3 linked regions of the Stratiformator vulcanicus genome follow. The main gene of each other region encodes a partner of the protein of the gene in region 3 in a complex. Links are inferred from orthologs where the notes say so. Each region holds a gene or a part of one and is shown on either strand. Other genes may lie near its edges.

Region 1 (5,114 bases), 780 kb from region 3 along the record:
GCTCACGAGAAGCCAGGCGACAAAACCGGCCCCGATCATGGCGAGAATCGTCCATCCTGCGGGACCGGCCGCGCTATACGCGCCCCAGGACACGAGATCGAACAGCCAACTCCGCTGCAGCCACGAATGCCCGTCGGCCGTCGCGGAAAAGGAGTCGACGCCGGTCGGCACCAGACCGTTGGATGCGAGTGTTTCACCGAACTTGGCGTGCCTCAATACGGCAGAATCCGCCACAGTCATCGAGGCACAGATGATCGCCAGCAAAACGAACAGCCAGCGCAATACGAAGTCATTCCGCTGGGCTTCTTCGGCCAGATATTCGGGCGTCAGATCGGCGTCATCGGGGAGGGTTTCCGTCGAGGCCGCTTCCGATGCCGAGTCGGCCCCGACCGTCGGTGCGTCTCCCCCCTTGGTCTCGTCCAGGTGCGGCGAGTGTTGCGGGTCGTCAGCGGAAGAAGTCACGTGGCACCACGAAATGAGCGGCAAAGATAGTTTCAGAAGTGGGTCGACGCCAACGATGCTAAGGCGGCTGACCGGAAGGGGTCAACTACCCGCTACTCAAGACGGTACAAGGGAGACCGATCACCGATGATACGCTTCGCCCCAACACGTGATACGGCAAACGAGCCTCCCGTGATGGGACTTATCTGATCGAAGCGGGAAGGCCGGCTCAGTTTCGAATGAAATCAATGATCTAATGAGCCGACTCACGAGTGGGAACAGAACCCGTTTTCGACTCGCCGAGGAACCGAAACCTCAGGGCTATTTCGAACGAGTTGACGCTCACGCGATGTGATCCCGCCGTCGCAAAGCGCACTTCTAAGGTCGCCCCTAAAACGTCCGTTCAACATATGTCGTGTCGACGTTGCCGTCGTTGAATGCGGCATCGTCGAAAATGCGGCGGAGTAGGGGAATTGTAGTCTTAATTCCCCCGACGTGCATCTCAGCGAGGGCACGTCGCATCGTCGCGAAGGCGTCTGCCCGTGTATCGCGATGGACGATCAGCTTCCCGATCATCGAATCATAATAGGGGCCGACGACGTAATCCTGATGCACGTGCGAGTCCCATCGAATTCCGCCGCCCCCTGGAATTCTAAGGTCCGTAATCCGACCCGGTGAAGGACGAAAATCATTGTCGGGGTCCTCGGCATTAATACGCACTTCAACCGCGGCGCCATTGACCTTAATATTTCGCTGCTTCAATTTGAGATGTTCGCCCGCGGCGACGCGGATCTGTTCCTTAATCAGGTCAACACCGGAAATCTCTTCGGATACCGGGTGCTCCACCTGAATGCGGGCATTCAATTCAATGAAATAAAACTTATGGTCTTTGTCGACGAGAAACTCACACGTGCCCGCGTTCGTATACCCGGCCGACTTCACAAGGCGCACCGCCGCCTTACACATCTCCTGTCGCACCGACAGCGGAAGATTCGGTGCGGGGCTTTCCTCGACCAGCTTTTGGTGACGCCGCTGGAGCGAGCAATCTCGCTCCCACAGGTGGACCACATTGCCATGAGTATCGGCCAGTACCTGTACTTCGACGTGCCGCGGACGCTCGACGTATTTTTCAATATAAACGCCGGCATTGCTGAAGGCTTTCTCGGCCTCTTGAGCGGCGGCTTTCAATCCCGCTTTGAGCGAAATGTCATTCCGGGCGACCCGCATTCCTTTTCCGCCGCCGCCGGCCGTTGCTTTAATTAAGACGGGGTAGCCGATTCGATTTGCGAGTTCGGCCGCTGAGGAATCGTCTGTAATCAAGCCCTCGCTACCGGGTACCGTCGGAACCTTTGCATCGGCGGCGATCCGGCGGGCGCTGTTCTTATCGCCCAGTTCCTCCATCGCTTTGTGCGGCGGACCGATAAACTCGATATTACAACTGCGACAGACCTCAGCAAAGTGGGCGTTTTCAGCCAGGAATCCGTAGCCGGGGTGGATCGCCTGAACGTTGCCGATCTCGGCCGCGCTAATGATCCGGTTGATCTGCAGATAGCTTTCCGAAGCGGGCGCATTACCGATGCAGTACGCCTCGTCGGCCAGCTTCAGATAATGAGCTCCGCGGTCGGCCTCGCTGAAGACGGCCACCGATTCAATACCGAGTTCACGGCAGGCACGGATCACTCGCAGAGCGATCTCGCCTCGATTCGCAATTAAGATACGCTGGAACATAGAAAGTCGGGCAGCTCGGTGACTCGAGGGCGCGATGATCTGACGAGATTCGCTCGCGTCTCAGGCGGATTCAATTCGGAACAGAGGCTGCCCGAAATCGATAGCGTCGCCGTTTTCGACAAGCACTTCGGCAATCGTACCGCGGATTTCAGCAGGAATCTGATTAAACACCTTCATCGCTTCGACAAGGCAGACGACCGTATCGGACTCGACTTTGGAACCGACTTTAACGAACGGAGGATCGTCCGGGCTCGGCGACGAGTAAAACGTGCCGACGGTCGGGCTTTTAATGTAAACACCGCCGTCGTCGGCCGCAGGTTTCGTTTCAGGCGAAGGTGCCGCACTCGTCACGGGCTGAGCAGCGGGCGGGGCTGGGGACTGTGCCGCCGGAGCGATGGCGGGCGGGACGTTGCCACCGACCGCGCCGCGCCGCAGACGCCACTGCACTTCCCCCTCACGAAGATTGACTTCGGAGACGTCGAACTTCTCCATTAATTCGAACAGCTTCTGCAACTGTTCGAGATCGAAATTGGCCTCTCCGGCCGGGGTCTTATCAGACATGGTGTCAGGTTCTCCGGTGCCTGCAGAGCCCTCTCTCGTCGTGTGGTCATTTTCCTGACGACGAGTGAGAAGCGTCGATAATCTTCCGATAGTTGTTTTGAGGATGATAGGTCGCGGGTATTTACCACGCGAGTTCGTGGAAGGTTCGGGGTAGGGAAGACAACACTTCGGCGCCACTTTCGGTCACGAGCACGTCCTCTTCGATTCGGATCCCGCCGAGGCCTTCGAGATAAATGCCGGGCTCGACTGTGACGACGTTCCCGATTTCAAGACAGCCCTCACCGAGCGGACTCAGTCGCGGTCCTTCATGAACTTCGAGTCCGATTCCGTGTCCAAGTCCGTGCCCAAATTTGTCTCCAAAACCGCCTTCCTCGATCACGTTACGGGCGATTCCGTCAATTTTCTTCAGTTCGGTCCCGGGCCGGATCGCCGTGATGGCCGCCTCGACGGCCTCCGACACAAGTTCCTGCGCCCGTTGAAGTTTGGGCGGGATCGTATCGGTGCGAGCGACGCGGGTCAAGTCACTGACATAGCCGTGCGGACCGACCACGCCCCAATCGAACAGGATCAACGGGTCGTCGCCGAGCTTGCGTCGTCCCGGCTGGTAATGGGGCAGGGCTGACCGATCCCCGACGCCGATAATCGGCTCGAACGACATGCCTTTGGCGCCTCGTCTTCGGGCGATGTATTCTAACTCTGCAAATGCTTCCAATTCGGTCGTCTCAGGGCCGACGCGCGTGAGCAATTCCGTGAATGCCGCTTCAGCAAGGCGGACAGCGTCGCGAATCTGCTCGACTTCACCGGCATCTTTGACCTGCCGAAGTGCTTCGACCTTGCCGCTCAACGGGGTGAGTTCACGCGACTCCAGACCATCGCGTAATGATTCCCACAGGGCGAAGTTGACCGATCCCGATTCAAACCCGATGCGATGACCCGGTTGTGACTGTAGGATGTCGACCGTCGCTTGGACCATCTTCTGCCCCGTCGACCGGATGAAGGCTTCCAAGTCAGCGCACTGTTCAGCGATCTGTGTCTCAAATCTCGCGTCGCTGATCAGGATCGTCTGGTCCGGCCCGACAAGCAGATAACTTGAGTCTCCGGTGAATCCGGTCAGATACGTGACGTTCGACGTGTTAGTGACGAGGAGGCAGTCCGCGTCGGTGGCGGCGAGTGTTTCGACGAGCTTCCGGCGACGGAGCTCGAACTCATTATTGTGGTCACCGCCGGGGATCGGGTGAGAGAGCTTCTCGGACATACCGTTGCCGCTTCATTCGTTCGGAGCAGTTCTCCCGTTAGCATATCGGGGTTTAATCAGAGTTCCCATACGACGAGACGACCGGTTCAGAAGCGCCGGCGTCTCTGTTTCGAAAGAAGTCGTCCGCTCATGCAGCCGAACGAGATCGAACGAGAATTGCAGCGGTTAATCGCCGGGGAAATCACTGCGGAGGATCTGTCGGCTCGGTTCACGCATTTCATGGAGCTAAAAACGTCGCGGACGTCGGATGCGTCGATCGATCTCGACCGGCCCCGTCGCTGCGGTTTTCCGGAAGTCGTGTTTTGCGAAGGCAAATCGGCCGCGAGCGTGGTCGAGATATTTGGGACGCTTTCGGAATCGGGCCACTCTGCGTTTGGCACCCGAGCCTCGACCGAGCAAGCGGAGGCTGTGCGGTCGCGATATCCGAGCGTCGTCGAAAACCGCGTCGCGCGGACTTTGAGAGTTCCCGCCGAATCAAATACGCAGCCGGAGATTCGTGGGCGAGTCGCCGTTGTGACTGCCGGTACGACTGATCTCCCCGTGGCCGAAGAGGCGGCGGAGACCCTTCGCTGGATGGAGGTCGGCGTCACAACCGTGGTCGATGTGGGCGTTGCCGGGCCTCATCGATTGCCGGAGCGGCTTGGGGAAATCGCGGGAGCCGATGCCGTAGTCGTTGCGGCGGGGATGGAAGGCGCCCTGCCCAGTGTTGTGGGCGGGCATGTCGCCTGTCCGGTCATTGCGGTGCCGACCAGCGTTGGCTACGGGGCCAGTCTCGGCGGCGTTGCGGCACTGCTCAGCATGCTCAACAGTTGCGCGGCCAACGTGACGGTTGTGAATATCGACGCCGGATTCAAAGCGGGTTACATCGCCGGTCTGATCGCGCGGAAGAATACGGCTTAAGCTCGAATCTGTTCGATGACCGCTTGTGTTCCGCCCCCGGTAATGCGGACGGCCCCGTCCCCGTCGATCAGGACATTGATCTCGCTGCGGACGCCGAAGTCATCGAGATAGATGCCGGGTTCGATCGAAAAGAGCGTGCGGGGCAAAACACGCCTCGTATCGTGTGTCTCGAGGTCATCCATGTGCGTTCCGTTGCCGTGGGTCTCGCGGCCGATGCTGTGCCCCGTCC
Region 2 (5,071 bases), 1.6 Mb from region 3 along the record:
CACGCAGCGCTCCGACGGAACGTGAGCGACTCGTCCGGGACCTTCGTGCGACGCCGGCGAACGTCGGCTCGGTCGAGTCGATCTTCCGCGCGTGGGCAGGGGTGTCGGAATCGGTCGCTCCGCCGGCGAAGCCGAACTCTGCCTCGATCGCCGAGCAAAACCGAAAGCTGCTCGGCGAAATTGCGGCGGTCTATTCCGACAGTCCGAAGATTCGAGACTCGATCATCAACGAAGCGCAGCAGCGATTCTCTGGCGTCGATCCGTCGGTCGCGCAGACGGTGCTGAAGGACTGGAAATCGGACTTGCTCGACATCCGCCCCGATCCCGATCCGGGAACCGATTTGGCGACGCCGTTGGAAGCCCGGATCACCCGTCACGGCAGGGCAGTGGAGTCGGCCTCGCCGAAGGTCGCCGATGGGAAGCGGAAGCGCCGCACTTAATTCAAAAATCGGGCGCACTCAGGCCGGCAGCAATTGCGCAAGATCGGCCGGATCGTCCACCTCGATTCCAATAACCTCGGTCGTCGGCGCCGCGGTTCTCAGGCACGCGATCGCTGATCGAACGGCTTCATCGAAAGACTCCGCGTCGCGATCGAATGCGACCTCCTCGCGACGGAATCCGCCCCCGACAGAAGCATCGTCGCCCCCGGCTTCGAACACGGCATCAACGAACGCCGGGGAGGAGGTATCGACGCCTCGCAGCGTCAGGATGAACCCGTACGTCCTCGCCATATGCGTCGCCTCATCGCATCGGAATTCGGTGCTTCGCGAAGGATCGATCGGCGTCCCGAAGTCCGCCTCCGAAGCTTCGCCCGCAGCCGGTTCAGGGGACCGGGCTGCCAAACGGGCCGAACCGGAAATCGCAGTATTTCCTGCCTTTTTGACCCGCGAGTTGAACATAAGGGGCATTATCGGACGTTGGAGCGGCCCCTCGAACGGGTGGGCCTGCTCTACGTCGTGCTGCTCGCGGAGGCCGGTTCGGTCGCCTTGTCAGACGTGGACGACGAACCGTTGGAAGGCGAAGTGTCCGTAGCAGCCTCGCCCGCTTCGTCGGCGGCCGAAGCATCGCCCGCAGCAGCGATCTCGGAGGTCGCCCGTTCTTCAAACACACCCATCCGGCGGAAGCGATCGTAGCGTCGATCGACGAGGTCATCCCCCTCTATCGATGCGAGATTATCGAGCGCCGAAATGATCGAGGCGGTCAGCGCATCGGCCGTCGCGCGATGGTCACGGTGCGCTCCGCCGAGAGGCTCTTCGATGACCTCATCGACGACCTTCAAACGCTTAAGATCCTTGCTCGTAAATTTGAGCGCGACGGCGGCCTTGTCGGCGTGCCGAACGTGCTTCCAAAGGATGCCCGCACAGCCCTCGGGACTGATGACCGAGTAGTAGCTGAATTCGAGCATCGCGACGTGGTCGCCGATCCCGATCCCGAGTGCCCCGCCGGAGCCACCTTCGCCGATCACGATGCAGACGATCGGCACTTTGAGCTGGGCCATCTCGCGGAGGTTCAGCGCGATCGTATAGGCTTGGCCGCGCTCCTCGGCTTCGATCCCCGGAAAGGCTCCCGGGGTATCGATGAACGTGACGATCGGCAGGCCGTACTTTTCGGCGAGCTTCATCTTCGCGATCGCCTTGCGATATCCTTCCGGATGAGCGCAGCCGTAGTTGCACTCGTTTCGCTCCTTCAGATTGCGTCCCTTTTTCTGGCCGACGAACATCAACTTGCGGCCGTCGATCTTCGCCAACGCGGTGACGATCGCGCGATCGTCGCCGAAGCCCTTGTCGCCGTGCAGCTCGACGAATTCGTCGAACAGCAACTCGATGTAGTCGGCGGTCTGAGGGCGTTCTTCGTGGCGAGCGACCTTGACGATCTGCCACGCGTCGAGGTTCTTGAAGATCTCGCGGCGCTTCCGCTTGATCTCGACGCGGAGATTGCGGATCGCCTGCTTGATGTTCGACGAGGGCTTCGGCTGCTGCTCGAGTTCGGCGAGCTGCAATTCGAGCTGATGAACGTCGCGTTCGAACGGAAGATGTGGGATGGCGCTCATGACGGGCGGTGCGATCGGTCTTCGTGACCTTCACCGATGCGCGATCGGCTTCGGAAGGAGCCGCCCGTTTCGCAGAAACCACGGTCGGCGATCGGGCGATCGGACTACGCTATAGTAAACCACGCGTCAGTGATCCGAATCAACCGCAACACCGCGTCGGCCCGAGTGTCGACCGCCCCTAAAGTACTTCGGGCAGTTCGTCCATCACCGGCAAATCTTCCTCGGCTTCCTCGCCGCGGCTGGGGTGAACCTCTTGCGGAATCTGCCCCCGCCCAGGCGAAACATGCCCCTGGCCTGGAATGTGAACCGTATGCGACGGCTGCTCGGCTGCCGGTTTTGATTGCGTTTGTGGCTGCGGTGGTGACTGAGGTGGCGGCGCCGATTGCTGGGCCGGAGGACTCTGCGGAGCAGGCGGAGCCGCCGGTGGTTGGGCCGACGCCGCGGGCGCGACCGGTGGCGCGGGAGCCGGTTGTTGCTGCTGCGCCGCCGGGGCCGCCTGAGGTGGTGCGGCAGGCGGCGGAGCCGTCGGTTGCGCTGGTGCGGGAGCGGGTGGCTGACTGGCGACCGCCGGAGGTGTCGGTGGAGCCGCCGGAGGAGGAACCGGTCGGGGTTTCGGCTTCGACTTGGCCCGGGCCGAAGGTGGCGCATTCTTTCCGCCTCGGGCGGCGTCGGTTCGGCTGTCGAGACGAACGCCCAGGTTCTCTCCACCTTCGGCATCCTTGGCGTCTTTCTTGTCCCGCTCGGCGATCAGTTCCGTCGGGTCCTGCAGGAAGACCTTCATGGAGCGGAATTCTGAAGCGACTTCATCCATATCACGCGGACGGTGATCCCGCTTCTTCGCCATCATCTTGACGAGGTAACGGTCGACGTCACCGGTCACGTTGCTGTTGAATTGCGAGGCCATCGGCGGAGCTGAGGCCAGATGCTTTTTCAATAACTCATTCGGATTGTCGGCCGTGAACGGGACCTGGCCGGTCAGCAATTCGTACAGCAATACGCCGAGGCTGTAGATGTCGGTCTGCGGGTTCGGATATTCTTTACGAATCGTCTCCGGTGCGATATATGTCCGCGTTCCACGGATTGCTTTGAGCTTTCCGGCGAACAATGCTCCGACGCCACTCGCTTTTTTCATCGCCAGTGAGAAGTCGACCAGTCTTAACTCGCCCGCTTTGGAGAACAGGATGTTGTCCGGCTTGATATCGTTGTGGATCCAACCCTTGCTATGCACGTAGCCCAAGGCGGGAAACAACTGCTCGCACAGCCGATCGAATCGCGGGTGAAGTTCAAGAACATCCCCCTGCACCGCGATTTTCAGCGACGGAGCGCGAAACAAGTCCATCACGGCGTAGACGTGCTCCTTAGTCTTGACGAACTTGTGAGCGCGCACGAGGTTCGGGTGCTCCATCGACTGCGAGACCTTCACCTCCTGCTTCAGCATCGCGACGACATCCGACTTCTTCGCGGCCTCAGTCGTCAGGCGCTTGATGACATAGGTCTTCGTGCCCTCACGGACTTCGTAGAGTTCGGAGACGGCACTTTTGGCAAGCTGGCCGACGACGTCGTAGTCATCGATCTTCGTCAAGCTTTCGCTTTCAGCCACGATATCCTCGCTAAATCCGAAGTGAGATAGAGATGATCAGAAGATGGGACGGAGTTCTACTTACTATACGTCGCCACCCGACCCTGATGAAGGGTAACCCATCAAGAACCGTGAATTGGTCGCACATAGCTCTCTTGCGATCGGCTACGTAGAGCACCGATCAGCTCGACCGAAGCTGTACGGCGATGCGGAGAAAGTCACCCATGCGCCGGGTTCGAAACTGCTTCAAAAACGCGTCGATCCTTGTGTGGATCAAACGCGAACGATACGCCTCGATCAACACCGTACCGAACAACGGAGTAGATGTCGCGGCCTCGCTCCGCTCATTTGCACAGCACGCAGGAGCGAATTGTTTTCCAGCAGTTTTTCGTGCAGACGACGGTGTCGAGCCACATTTGGTCGCACCAATTTTGACCTTCCACCGCCACCGGTTCGATCTCGGACACGAACACGCTTTGCGCCGCGTCGTAGAGTCCGGTTTCAATCGCCCCCTGCCTCAGGCTTGCCGGCGACACCTTGGGCGGCTTCCGAGCGTGCAGCAGTTTCGCAGACATCAACGCGTCGGTCATGTACTCGGCGCAATGAATGCCGTGCGCTCGATTCCCCGTTAGATGGTGTCGAACGAGATAAGGTCGGCCGAGTTGCGATTCCAGATGCTCGACAAACTCGACCCGCTGCTTGACGTCCATGACACGCGCGGGACGGCAGATCGACAAATCGCAGCCCTCCTGGATTCGCAGGTAAGCTCGCAACGGCATTTTGCGAACACCGACACCGTTCTGACTTTCGTAGACTAAAACCTCGCCGTCATCACCGACGACCAGACCCGCCACATGGGTGAAGGAACTGGCCGAGAACACCTTCACGGCCAGACAATCGCCTTGGGTGAATATCAAGGTGCCGGTGCGGGGCTCACTTTCGATACTGTCTGCGAGTTCGGTCGAAGACACGACGTGCGGCGTGATCTCGTCGTGCTGCACCGTCGCGTTGAGCGATGAATCGTGGGCCGCGGCGGTCTGTATTCCGCCGACCGAGATCACGATTCCAAGTGAGGCGGCAATCACACCGCTGAGGAATTCACTTTTTCGCATCTGCTCCTCCTTACTTTGCCTCGCCGACCCCGATGGCATCCTTACGTTCTCCAGAATGCTTTCTCGATGTCACGAACGCGTCGTGGCGACAGGCGGATTATTCCCTTTCACAAACTGAAAGGTGAGTTGCGCCGGGCCTGCTTTCTGGTCGACACTCCCCCTCCAATTCTCCGCGGGTCGGAATAGTAAGCCTCGAACCTTCGCGAGTCGATGATATTTGTCAGTCGAATCCAGCGTATGAGTACAACGTGGCGCTGGGCCAAGTTCGACCGCGCGGGACCCGACTTCATGCGAACGGAAGCTGGTCGAATATCTTCCATACTTCGCCCG
Region 3 (7,463 bases):
GGGCACGGCTGAGCGTCAGGGAGTTCATCGCGCGAGTGATGCCGACGTAGGCGAGCCGCCGCTCCTCTTCAATCGCGGCGCCACCGATGTCGAGACTGCGGCGATGCGGCAGCAGACCTTCCTCCATTCCGACAAGATACACCCGCGGAAATTCCAATCCCTTCGCGCTGTGCAGCGTCATCAATCGGATGGAGTTCGCGTCACGCCCCGATTTTTCCTCGGTCGCGAAGTCCCGTCCGTCGAGTGACGTCTCTTCGAGAAATCCGCCGAGCGAGGGCCGTTTCGCCGCGGCCGCGTATTCGCGCATTGTTTCGAGTAGTTGATCGAGGGCCGCGGCGCGGCCGAGCTGTTGCGTCGGTTCGCTGTAGAGGCGTTCGATCTCCGCCCGATATTCGATTTCGTCGATCAATTCCGACATCGCGTCGTGCAAGCGAGCGGGTTGAGCTTGAAAACGGTCGCGATACTTCTTGACGAGCGATCGCAATCCGCGAATGGCATTGATCGGCTTGGGACCCAGAACGCCCTGCACTGCGAGTTGTTCAGCCGCTGACCAGAAGTCGACTTTCGTTTTCACCGCCGCGTCGACAACCTTCTCCACCGTCGTCCGACCGATCCCACGGGCGGGGGTGTTGATGATCCGCGCCAGCGCCTGCCGGTCTTGCGGGTTGATCACAACGCGCAAATACCCGAGCAGGTCGCGAATTTCTTTGCGATCAAAAAATGATTGCCCGCCGAGCAATAAATACGGCAGCCGCTTACGGCGAAATTCCGATTCGATCACGCGTGGTTGTTCGTTGGTGCGAAACAGTACCGCAATGTCGGACGGCGGAACTCCGGTCTGATTGATGAGATAATCAAGTTCGAACGCCAACTGCCGAGCTTCTTCGGTCTCGTCGTCGAATTCCAGGAATTTGACGTCGGCAGAGCCGCTTCGGCCCGCTCTGAGTTTCTTCGGGTGCCGGTCGCGATTGTGCCGAACAAGTTCGTTTGCGAGGTCGAGAATATCGATTTTGCATCGATAGTTGTCTTCGAGCCGGATGACCTTCGCACTCGGAAAGTGCCGGCCGAAATTCAGAATGTGCGTGACCTCGGCGCCCCGCCAGCCGTAAATCGATTGGTCGTCATCACCGACGACACAAAGCTGTTGGTGATGCTCGACGAGGGACTGGACTAAACGAAACTGCACCCCGTTGGTGTCCTGGTATTCGTCAATTTGCACGAAATCGAATCGCGTCTGCTGCCGGGCACGGACTTCAGGATCGGTTTCCATTAATCGCACAGTCAGCAATAGCAGGTCATCGAAGTCGACGCCGCCCGATGTCTTGAGAATGCCCTGATAACGTCGGTACGCGATCGCCGAGAGCAGATCGAGATCATCTTCGGTGTTCTCCGTCGCTTCGTCGGGAGAGACACCGTTCATCTTCCAGCGGCTGATTCGGCTGAGCAAATCGGCCGGCTTCATGGCTTTGTCGGTCAGTCGGACCTCGCGCAGCGCCGCCCGCGCAGCCGTTTCCTGATCGCCACGATCATAGATTGCGAAGGTCTTGGGATAGCCGAGCCGTTCGATTTCCTCGCGGAGAACACGAACGCAATAAGCGTGAAACGTTGAGACGAGCGGCTTCGACTTCGACCGTCCCATCAAAGCGACGGCTCGCTCCCGCATCTCCTTGGCCGCCTTGTTCGTGAAGGTGACCGAAAGAATGCGTTCCGGGGATGTGCCCCGCCGCACCATTTCAGCCATTCGGCTCGTGATCACACGGGTCTTACCGGTTCCCGCCCCCGCCAAGACCAGCAACGGTCCGTCAAGATACTGAACCGCATCGGCCTGAGCTGCGTTCAGTCCGGATAAAATCACATCGACGCGTGACATCATTTCGACCCGGCGCACGCGGTCGGCGGAGAACTTTCTTTCGGACGCGCCTGATCCAACGCGGTCAACATGCGAGTCATTGATGGCCATCGCCGATCGCGGTCGGTGGCCATGCCCTGCATGATCACATCCGCGACTTCAGTTCCAAACTTTGGCGCCAGTTCGACCATCGACTTCGGCGGAGTATTCATGTGATGCATCATGGCATCAAGCGATTTCGCCGGTTGCCAGGGACGCTGCCCCGTCGCCAATTCGAAACAGGTCACCGAGTAGGCAAACACATCGACGCGTTCGTCGGTTTGTTGACGTCGAATCAGTTCAGGAGCCATGTAGTTGGCAGTTCCGGTCCGATTACCCGGTCGACAGAACTCTTTCTGCAGAGGGATCGTCAGTCCGAAATCAAGTAATTTGATGCGCCCGTTGACAGTGATGAAAGAGTTTCGAGGGCTGATATCGCGATGCAGGTACCGGCAGGAATGAAGATATTCGATTGCACGTCCGAGTTCGATGAACCATCGGCAGCGCTCGCCCGGATCGGGCTCAGATTCCGCACCGACCCGCGCGGCTAACGTCGTTCCTTCGAGATATTCCATAGCGAGAAATGCCTCCCCATCCTTGGTGAGCCCGTGCTCGTAAGTGCGAACGACGAAAGGGTGCGACAGAGATACCGCAATTTCGCCTTCGCTCGGTTTTTCTCGCCGCTCAAACCGAGCTTCGAAGCGATCCGTCTTTTCGCGATCGAGGATTTTGAGGGCAGCCTGTCGGCCAACTTCGTTGTCGAAAGCTTTCCAGACTTTCGACATGCTCCCCTGCCCGATCGGCCCGATGAGATCGAATCGGCGCTTAATATTGACCCGCTTTGGTCTCTTTCCGAACAGGCGTTTTAGAAAAGACATGGGAAGGAGGTCGAAGTGAGATTTCGGTCAGCCGCAATAGTCGACCAGCCGCGCTACCTCGGTCCGAAGTTCCGGCCGGGGGACAATTCGATCGATAAATCCGTGCTCGAGCAGAAACTCGCTGGTCTGAAACCCGGGTGGCAATTGAACCTTCACGGTTGCCTGGACCACGCGAGGCCCCGCGAAACCGACGAGCGCTTTGGGCTCAGCGATAATAATGTCTCCGAGCGACGCAAAGCTCGCCGCAACGCCGCCCATAGTCGGGTTAGTCAAAATCGAAATGAATAACCCACCTGCCGCATGAAATCGCGCCAATGCCGCAGACACCTTGCCCATTTGCATTAGCGACAGAATGCCCTCATGCATTCTTGCGCCACCGCCGGAGCCGCTCAAGATGACCAGTGGCAGCCTCAACTCCGTCGCCTTCTCGATCGAACGGGTCAGCTTTTCGCCCACGACCGAACCCATGCTCCCCATGATGAAAGCAGAGTCGGTCATGGCAAAGATAACCGGTCGGCCGCGCATATAACCTTTCCCGGCGACACATGCCTCGGATAAACCAGTCTTCGCCTGCTCTTCGACCAGCCGGTCCGCATAAGGCCGCTTGTCAGAGAACTCGAGAGGATCGAGTGGCCGCAATTCCGTAAACCATTCCTCGAAGCTGTCTTCGTCGAATAGTTGACGGATTCGTTCGGCAGCGGAAACGTAAAAATGATGTCCGCATTCAGGGCACAGACCCGACTGTCGGTCAATCAGCTTGCGGAAAACAGTGGCCCCGCAGGCCGGACACTTGACCCACAGGCCTTCGGGGACGCCGCGTTTTTTCGGACGGTCGCTCTGACGATTCGGCGCACTCGCTGTTGCCGCCGAACTCGCACCATTGGGAACTGCTGCGTCGTTACTCATTTCGCATCATCCTCCGCCGGCATCATTTCCGCTAATCGATGCCCCTCAGTCGATCCGTCGAATCGGGATTCTTCGTGACCGCCGCCGCCATCTGAGTGCGGTTCACCGTTCGACGTCAGGACGGCTTGGCTCGCCACAGCGACCGCCGGCTCGGCAGGCCGTTTCGTCGAATGGCCATTCAAAAATAGTGGTTCAACCGGCGAGCCGGTACTGCTGCAAACAGGACCGCGAAATTCGATCTCTGTGCCGCAGGCCACACTGGCAATCAACGAGGCGAGCGGCTCGGCGGCGACGATGCCGATCCGACCACTCTTTTTCAGCGGCCGCTTGAGGACCTTGCGCACACGCTCCAGTGCGTCTCCGACGGGTTCACCCTGAGGCGGGCAGACGGCTTCGGGAGACTCCTGCCATTGGCGGATCAGCTTCGGGTATTTCTTTCGAATCTCTTCGAGCTTCAATCCCTGCCATAAGCCCTGATCGAGATTACGCAGCTCCTCCTTCGCCTTGACCGGCACGTCAAGTTCGTCACCAATCTCTTGGGCCGTGCTGAAGGCGGGTTCCCCGGGGTCGCACAGAATCATGTTCAGGTTCGCATCTCGCAGCGCTTCGACGCAGTCCATCACAGACGCTGATCCGTGATCGCTCAGCGGAAGATCGAGACGACCCTGAATCCGATTCTGATCATCAAAGTCAGTCGCGGGAGGGCGAATTAAAACTAAGTGTTGGCACATGGGGTCCGTCTCATGCTCGGCAGATCGGTCTCATTGACCGTCGGCTGCACTTGTTTCGGCGATGTCGGCTTGATGCGTCAACGCCTTGATCGCCGCACCGTAATCATCTGCATCGAAGATCGAACTGCCTGCCACAAAAAGCTCTGCTCCCGCCGAAGCGGCGCTGCTGATTGTCTCGGTCCCGATTCCGCCGTCGATCGAGATAATCAGGCGGTCGCCAGCCATCTGACGAAGTCGGCTGACTTTGGGCAGCACCTGCGGCATGAATTTCTGGCCTCCGAATCCCGGATTCACACTCATTACCAGAACGAGATCCGCCGCGTCGACAAACGGCTCTATTCGATCAAATGAAGTGGGCGGATTGATTGCCAGGCCAGCCGTAAGTCCTGCATCGCGAATCGCGGCCAAGTTGGCCGTTGGATCGGGTTCGGCTTCGATGTGAAAAGTGATCGCATCGCAACCCGCATCCGCATATTCCTTCCACCAGCGACTCGGCTCGGAAATCATCAGGTGGGCATCGAGTGGCAGGTCGGTCCGCTCACGAATCCGCTCGATCACCATTGGGCCGTAGGACAGATTCGGGACGAAATGTCCGTCCATCACGTCGAGATGCAGCACCTCCGCGCCGGCATCTTCGAGTCGACTGATCTCTTCGGCAAGATTGCCGAAATCACATTTCAGCATCGACGGCCCCATGACAGGGCGACCGGGCTTCAAGCGGCGAATTGTCTCGTTGCGTTCCATACAGCTCGGATCGATTCGGGAATCCCCGGCTTGACCTTCAAAGTGCGACAGAGGTATTGCAGGACCGATACGATTCTGATCCATCGGTCAATTGTCACCGATCGATCGTCATTCGTCTAGCCGATGTCGAATAGCCGACGTCAAACGCGACGACCCGTCACGCAATTATTACCGCAAGCCAACGTCTCAGCCTTCGCCGAAAATGAACTTCCCCGCCTCGATCGCTGATCGCGACGAAGCGGGGCACAGTTCATGTTCGTCACGAATCGCTACAGCGAGGCGAGTTTAGCGATCAGGTCGGCGGTTCGGTTCGAGTAGCCGAATTCGTTGTCGTACCAGCCCATGACCTTGACCATCCGCGATCCGATGCGGGTCGTCCATTCGCCGTCGAAGATGACGCTGTGCGGATTGCCCACGATGTCGCTCGAGACGATCGGGTCCTCGGTGTACTCCATGATGCCTTTGAGCGGCCCTTCAGCGGCCGACTTCATGGCGGCGTTAATCTCATCGACAGAGACGTCTTTCCCCAAAGTCGCGGTAAGGTCCGTGATGCTTCCCGCCGGTACCGGCACGCGAAGGGCCAGGCCGGTCAGCTTGCCTTTCACCGCCGGGTAAACCTTACCGACCGCTTTGGCCGCCCCGGTTGTCGTCGGGATGATGTTCAGTGCCGCGGCCCGGGCCCGGTGCGGGTCGCTGTGCAACAGGTCGAGCACCTGCTGGTCGTTGGTGTAAGCGTGGATGGTGGTCATCAGACCTTCTTCCAAACCGAAGTTTTCGTTGAGCACCTTCACCATCGGAGCCAGACAGTTGGTTGTGCAACTCGCGTTCGAGATGCACTTGTGATCTGCGGTCAGCTCCGAGTCATTCACGCCAGCCACGACGGTCAGATCGACTTCATCTTTCGCCGGGGCGGAAAGCACAACCTTGCGGGCGCCCGCTTTGAGGTGGCTATCGTAGCCCGGTTTGGCGTCGGTCGCCCGCGACGTGAAAATACCGGTTGATTCCAAAGCAACGTCGCATCCGAGCTCACCCCAAGGGAGTTCGGCGGGGTTACGCTCTGAATAAATTTTGATCGGCTCGTCATTGACGATCAGCGTGTCGCCTTCGACCGACACGGTGCCGGGGAATCGTCCCTGCACGCTGTCGTACTTCAGCAACATGCCCAATAACTTCGGATCGCCCAAATCATTGATACCAACGATCTCAAATTCGTCCGGACGCAGTGCCATGGCCCGAAAGGTGATACGACCGATTCGCCCGAATCCGTTGATGCCGACTTTTACCGCCACTGGAATCTCCCGTCCCCGTTGACCTGACTAAACCGGTAACGGGAAACAAACCCCGCACCGCAAGGCCCCGGAAGAATCGCCGGGGCAAGTGCGAGTCTAATGGCGTTCGGAGAGCGGAACAAGAATCGGGGGGTGAGGTCACCACGTATCCACAAATCCGAATTTACTGATGCTTTTCGGGCCGACGTCCTCTGACAGCATTGAGTATGACATCAGAAACCGGTCACTGACGCTTAAGTTGCGCCACCCGCAAAGTCGATGTAACCGTCAGAGTCATCTCCTCGCCGGTGGCATCGGCATCCATTGCGCGAGTATTTCGGCAAATTTACGCTCGGTGGACTGCTCGGATCACGGGCAAGAGCCGGCAGGATCAGGTCGTCGCATCATGGACGAGGAATTGCTGCAGGAATTCCTGGCAGAAAGTTGGGAAAATCTGGCCCGACTCGACCAGGAAATCGTCCGACTCGAACACGAGACCGGCAACGCTGAGCTTCTCGACAGCATTTTCCGGACAATTCACACGATCAAAGGCACCTGCGGATTCATCGGGCTGGTGAATCTCGGCACCGTCACGCATTCGACCGAGAACGTACTCGGCAAAATGCGGGAGCGGGAATTACCCGTGACGCGTGAGACGATCTCGCTCGTGCTCAAAGCCGTTGATGCCATCAAAGCTTTGCTTGAAGGCATCGAAGCGACCAATTCCGAGCCGCAGACCGATCACACTCGGCTACTCGCCCAACTTGACGCAATGGCCACGGGAACCGATCTCGAATCAGAGTCCGATGGCGATGAAGTCACCGTCGAATCGCCGATCGACTCCGTCTGCGCGGCCTCGCAAGCCGATCTGGAGGAATCCTCCGAGGCCGATGGCTCTCTGTCGTCCGACCAAAGGATTTCAGATTCGGTGTGGGACAGCCAATCTGCGGCTGCCGATCCGTCGTCAACCGAGACTGGGCGGCGAACTGCGGCCGATCTGTCGATTCGGGTGAATGTCGACGTCCTCGATGGTCTGATGGATCTCGTC

What was found. The genes of interacting proteins can lie anywhere in the genome.
Region 1: the proteins of accD (region 3) and accC are in contact, whole or in part, in a solved structure (PDB 8UXZ), measured with the Escherichia coli proteins. The link is inferred for Stratiformator vulcanicus from one-to-one orthologs.
Region 2: the proteins of accD (region 3) and Pan189_RS17115 are in contact, whole or in part, in a solved structure (PDB 8UXZ), measured with the Escherichia coli proteins. The link is inferred for Stratiformator vulcanicus from one-to-one orthologs.

The regions. Positions count from the first base shown.
Region 1 is NZ_CP036268.1:1,950,525-1,955,638, forward strand. The notes cover bases 1-2,846. They hold accC (acetyl-CoA carboxylase biotin carboxylase subunit), read right to left. Parts: upstream 2,170-2,846; coding sequence 832-2,169; downstream 1-831. Other genes in these bases: Pan189_RS07585 (hypothetical protein), read right to left, coding at 1-462; accB (acetyl-CoA carboxylase biotin carboxyl carrier protein), read right to left, coding at 2,230-2,730. Outside these bases: Pan189_RS07600 (M24 family metallopeptidase), read right to left, coding at 2,852-3,985; nickel pincer cofactor biosynthesis protein LarB, read left to right, coding at 4,115-4,885; Pan189_RS07610 (M24 family metallopeptidase), read right to left, coding at 4,882-5,114. UniProt on the Escherichia coli protein: This protein is a component of the acetyl coenzyme A carboxylase complex; first, biotin carboxylase catalyzes the carboxylation of the carrier protein and then the transcarboxylase transfers the carboxyl group to form malonyl-CoA.
Region 2 is NZ_CP036268.1:4,297,311-4,302,381, forward strand. The notes cover bases 1-2,803. They hold Pan189_RS17115 (acetyl-CoA carboxylase carboxyltransferase subunit alpha), read right to left. Parts: upstream 2,051-2,803; coding sequence 950-2,050; downstream 1-949. Other genes in these bases: Pan189_RS17105 (CvpA family protein), read left to right, coding at 1-440; Pan189_RS17110 (hypothetical protein), read right to left, coding at 459-908; Pan189_RS17120 (serine/threonine protein kinase), read right to left, coding at 2,229-2,803. In the rest of the region: more of Pan189_RS17120, read right to left, coding at 2,804-3,650; Pan189_RS17125 (YiiX/YebB-like N1pC/P60 family cysteine hydrolase), read right to left, coding at 3,974-4,741. UniProt on the Escherichia coli protein: Component of the acetyl coenzyme A carboxylase (ACC) complex. First, biotin carboxylase catalyzes the carboxylation of biotin on its carrier protein (BCCP) and then the CO(2) group is transferred by the carboxyltransferase to acetyl-CoA to form malonyl-CoA.
Region 3 is NZ_CP036268.1:2,723,222-2,730,684, reverse strand. Bases 1,734-4,660 are described here. They hold accD (acetyl-CoA carboxylase, carboxyltransferase subunit beta), read right to left. Parts: upstream 3,673-4,660; coding sequence 2,794-3,672; downstream 1,734-2,793. Other genes in these bases: rpe (ribulose-phosphate 3-epimerase), read right to left, coding at 4,434-4,660; Pan189_RS10715 (histidine phosphatase family protein), read right to left, coding at 3,669-4,403; Pan189_RS10725 (serine/threonine protein kinase), read right to left, coding at 1,870-2,766; Pan189_RS10730 (ATP-dependent helicase), read right to left, coding at 1,734-1,870. Also shown: more of Pan189_RS10730, read right to left, coding at 1-1,733; more of rpe, read right to left, coding at 4,661-5,147; gap (type I glyceraldehyde-3-phosphate dehydrogenase), read right to left, coding at 5,417-6,436; Pan189_RS10700 (hybrid sensor histidine kinase/response regulator), read left to right, coding at 6,822-7,463.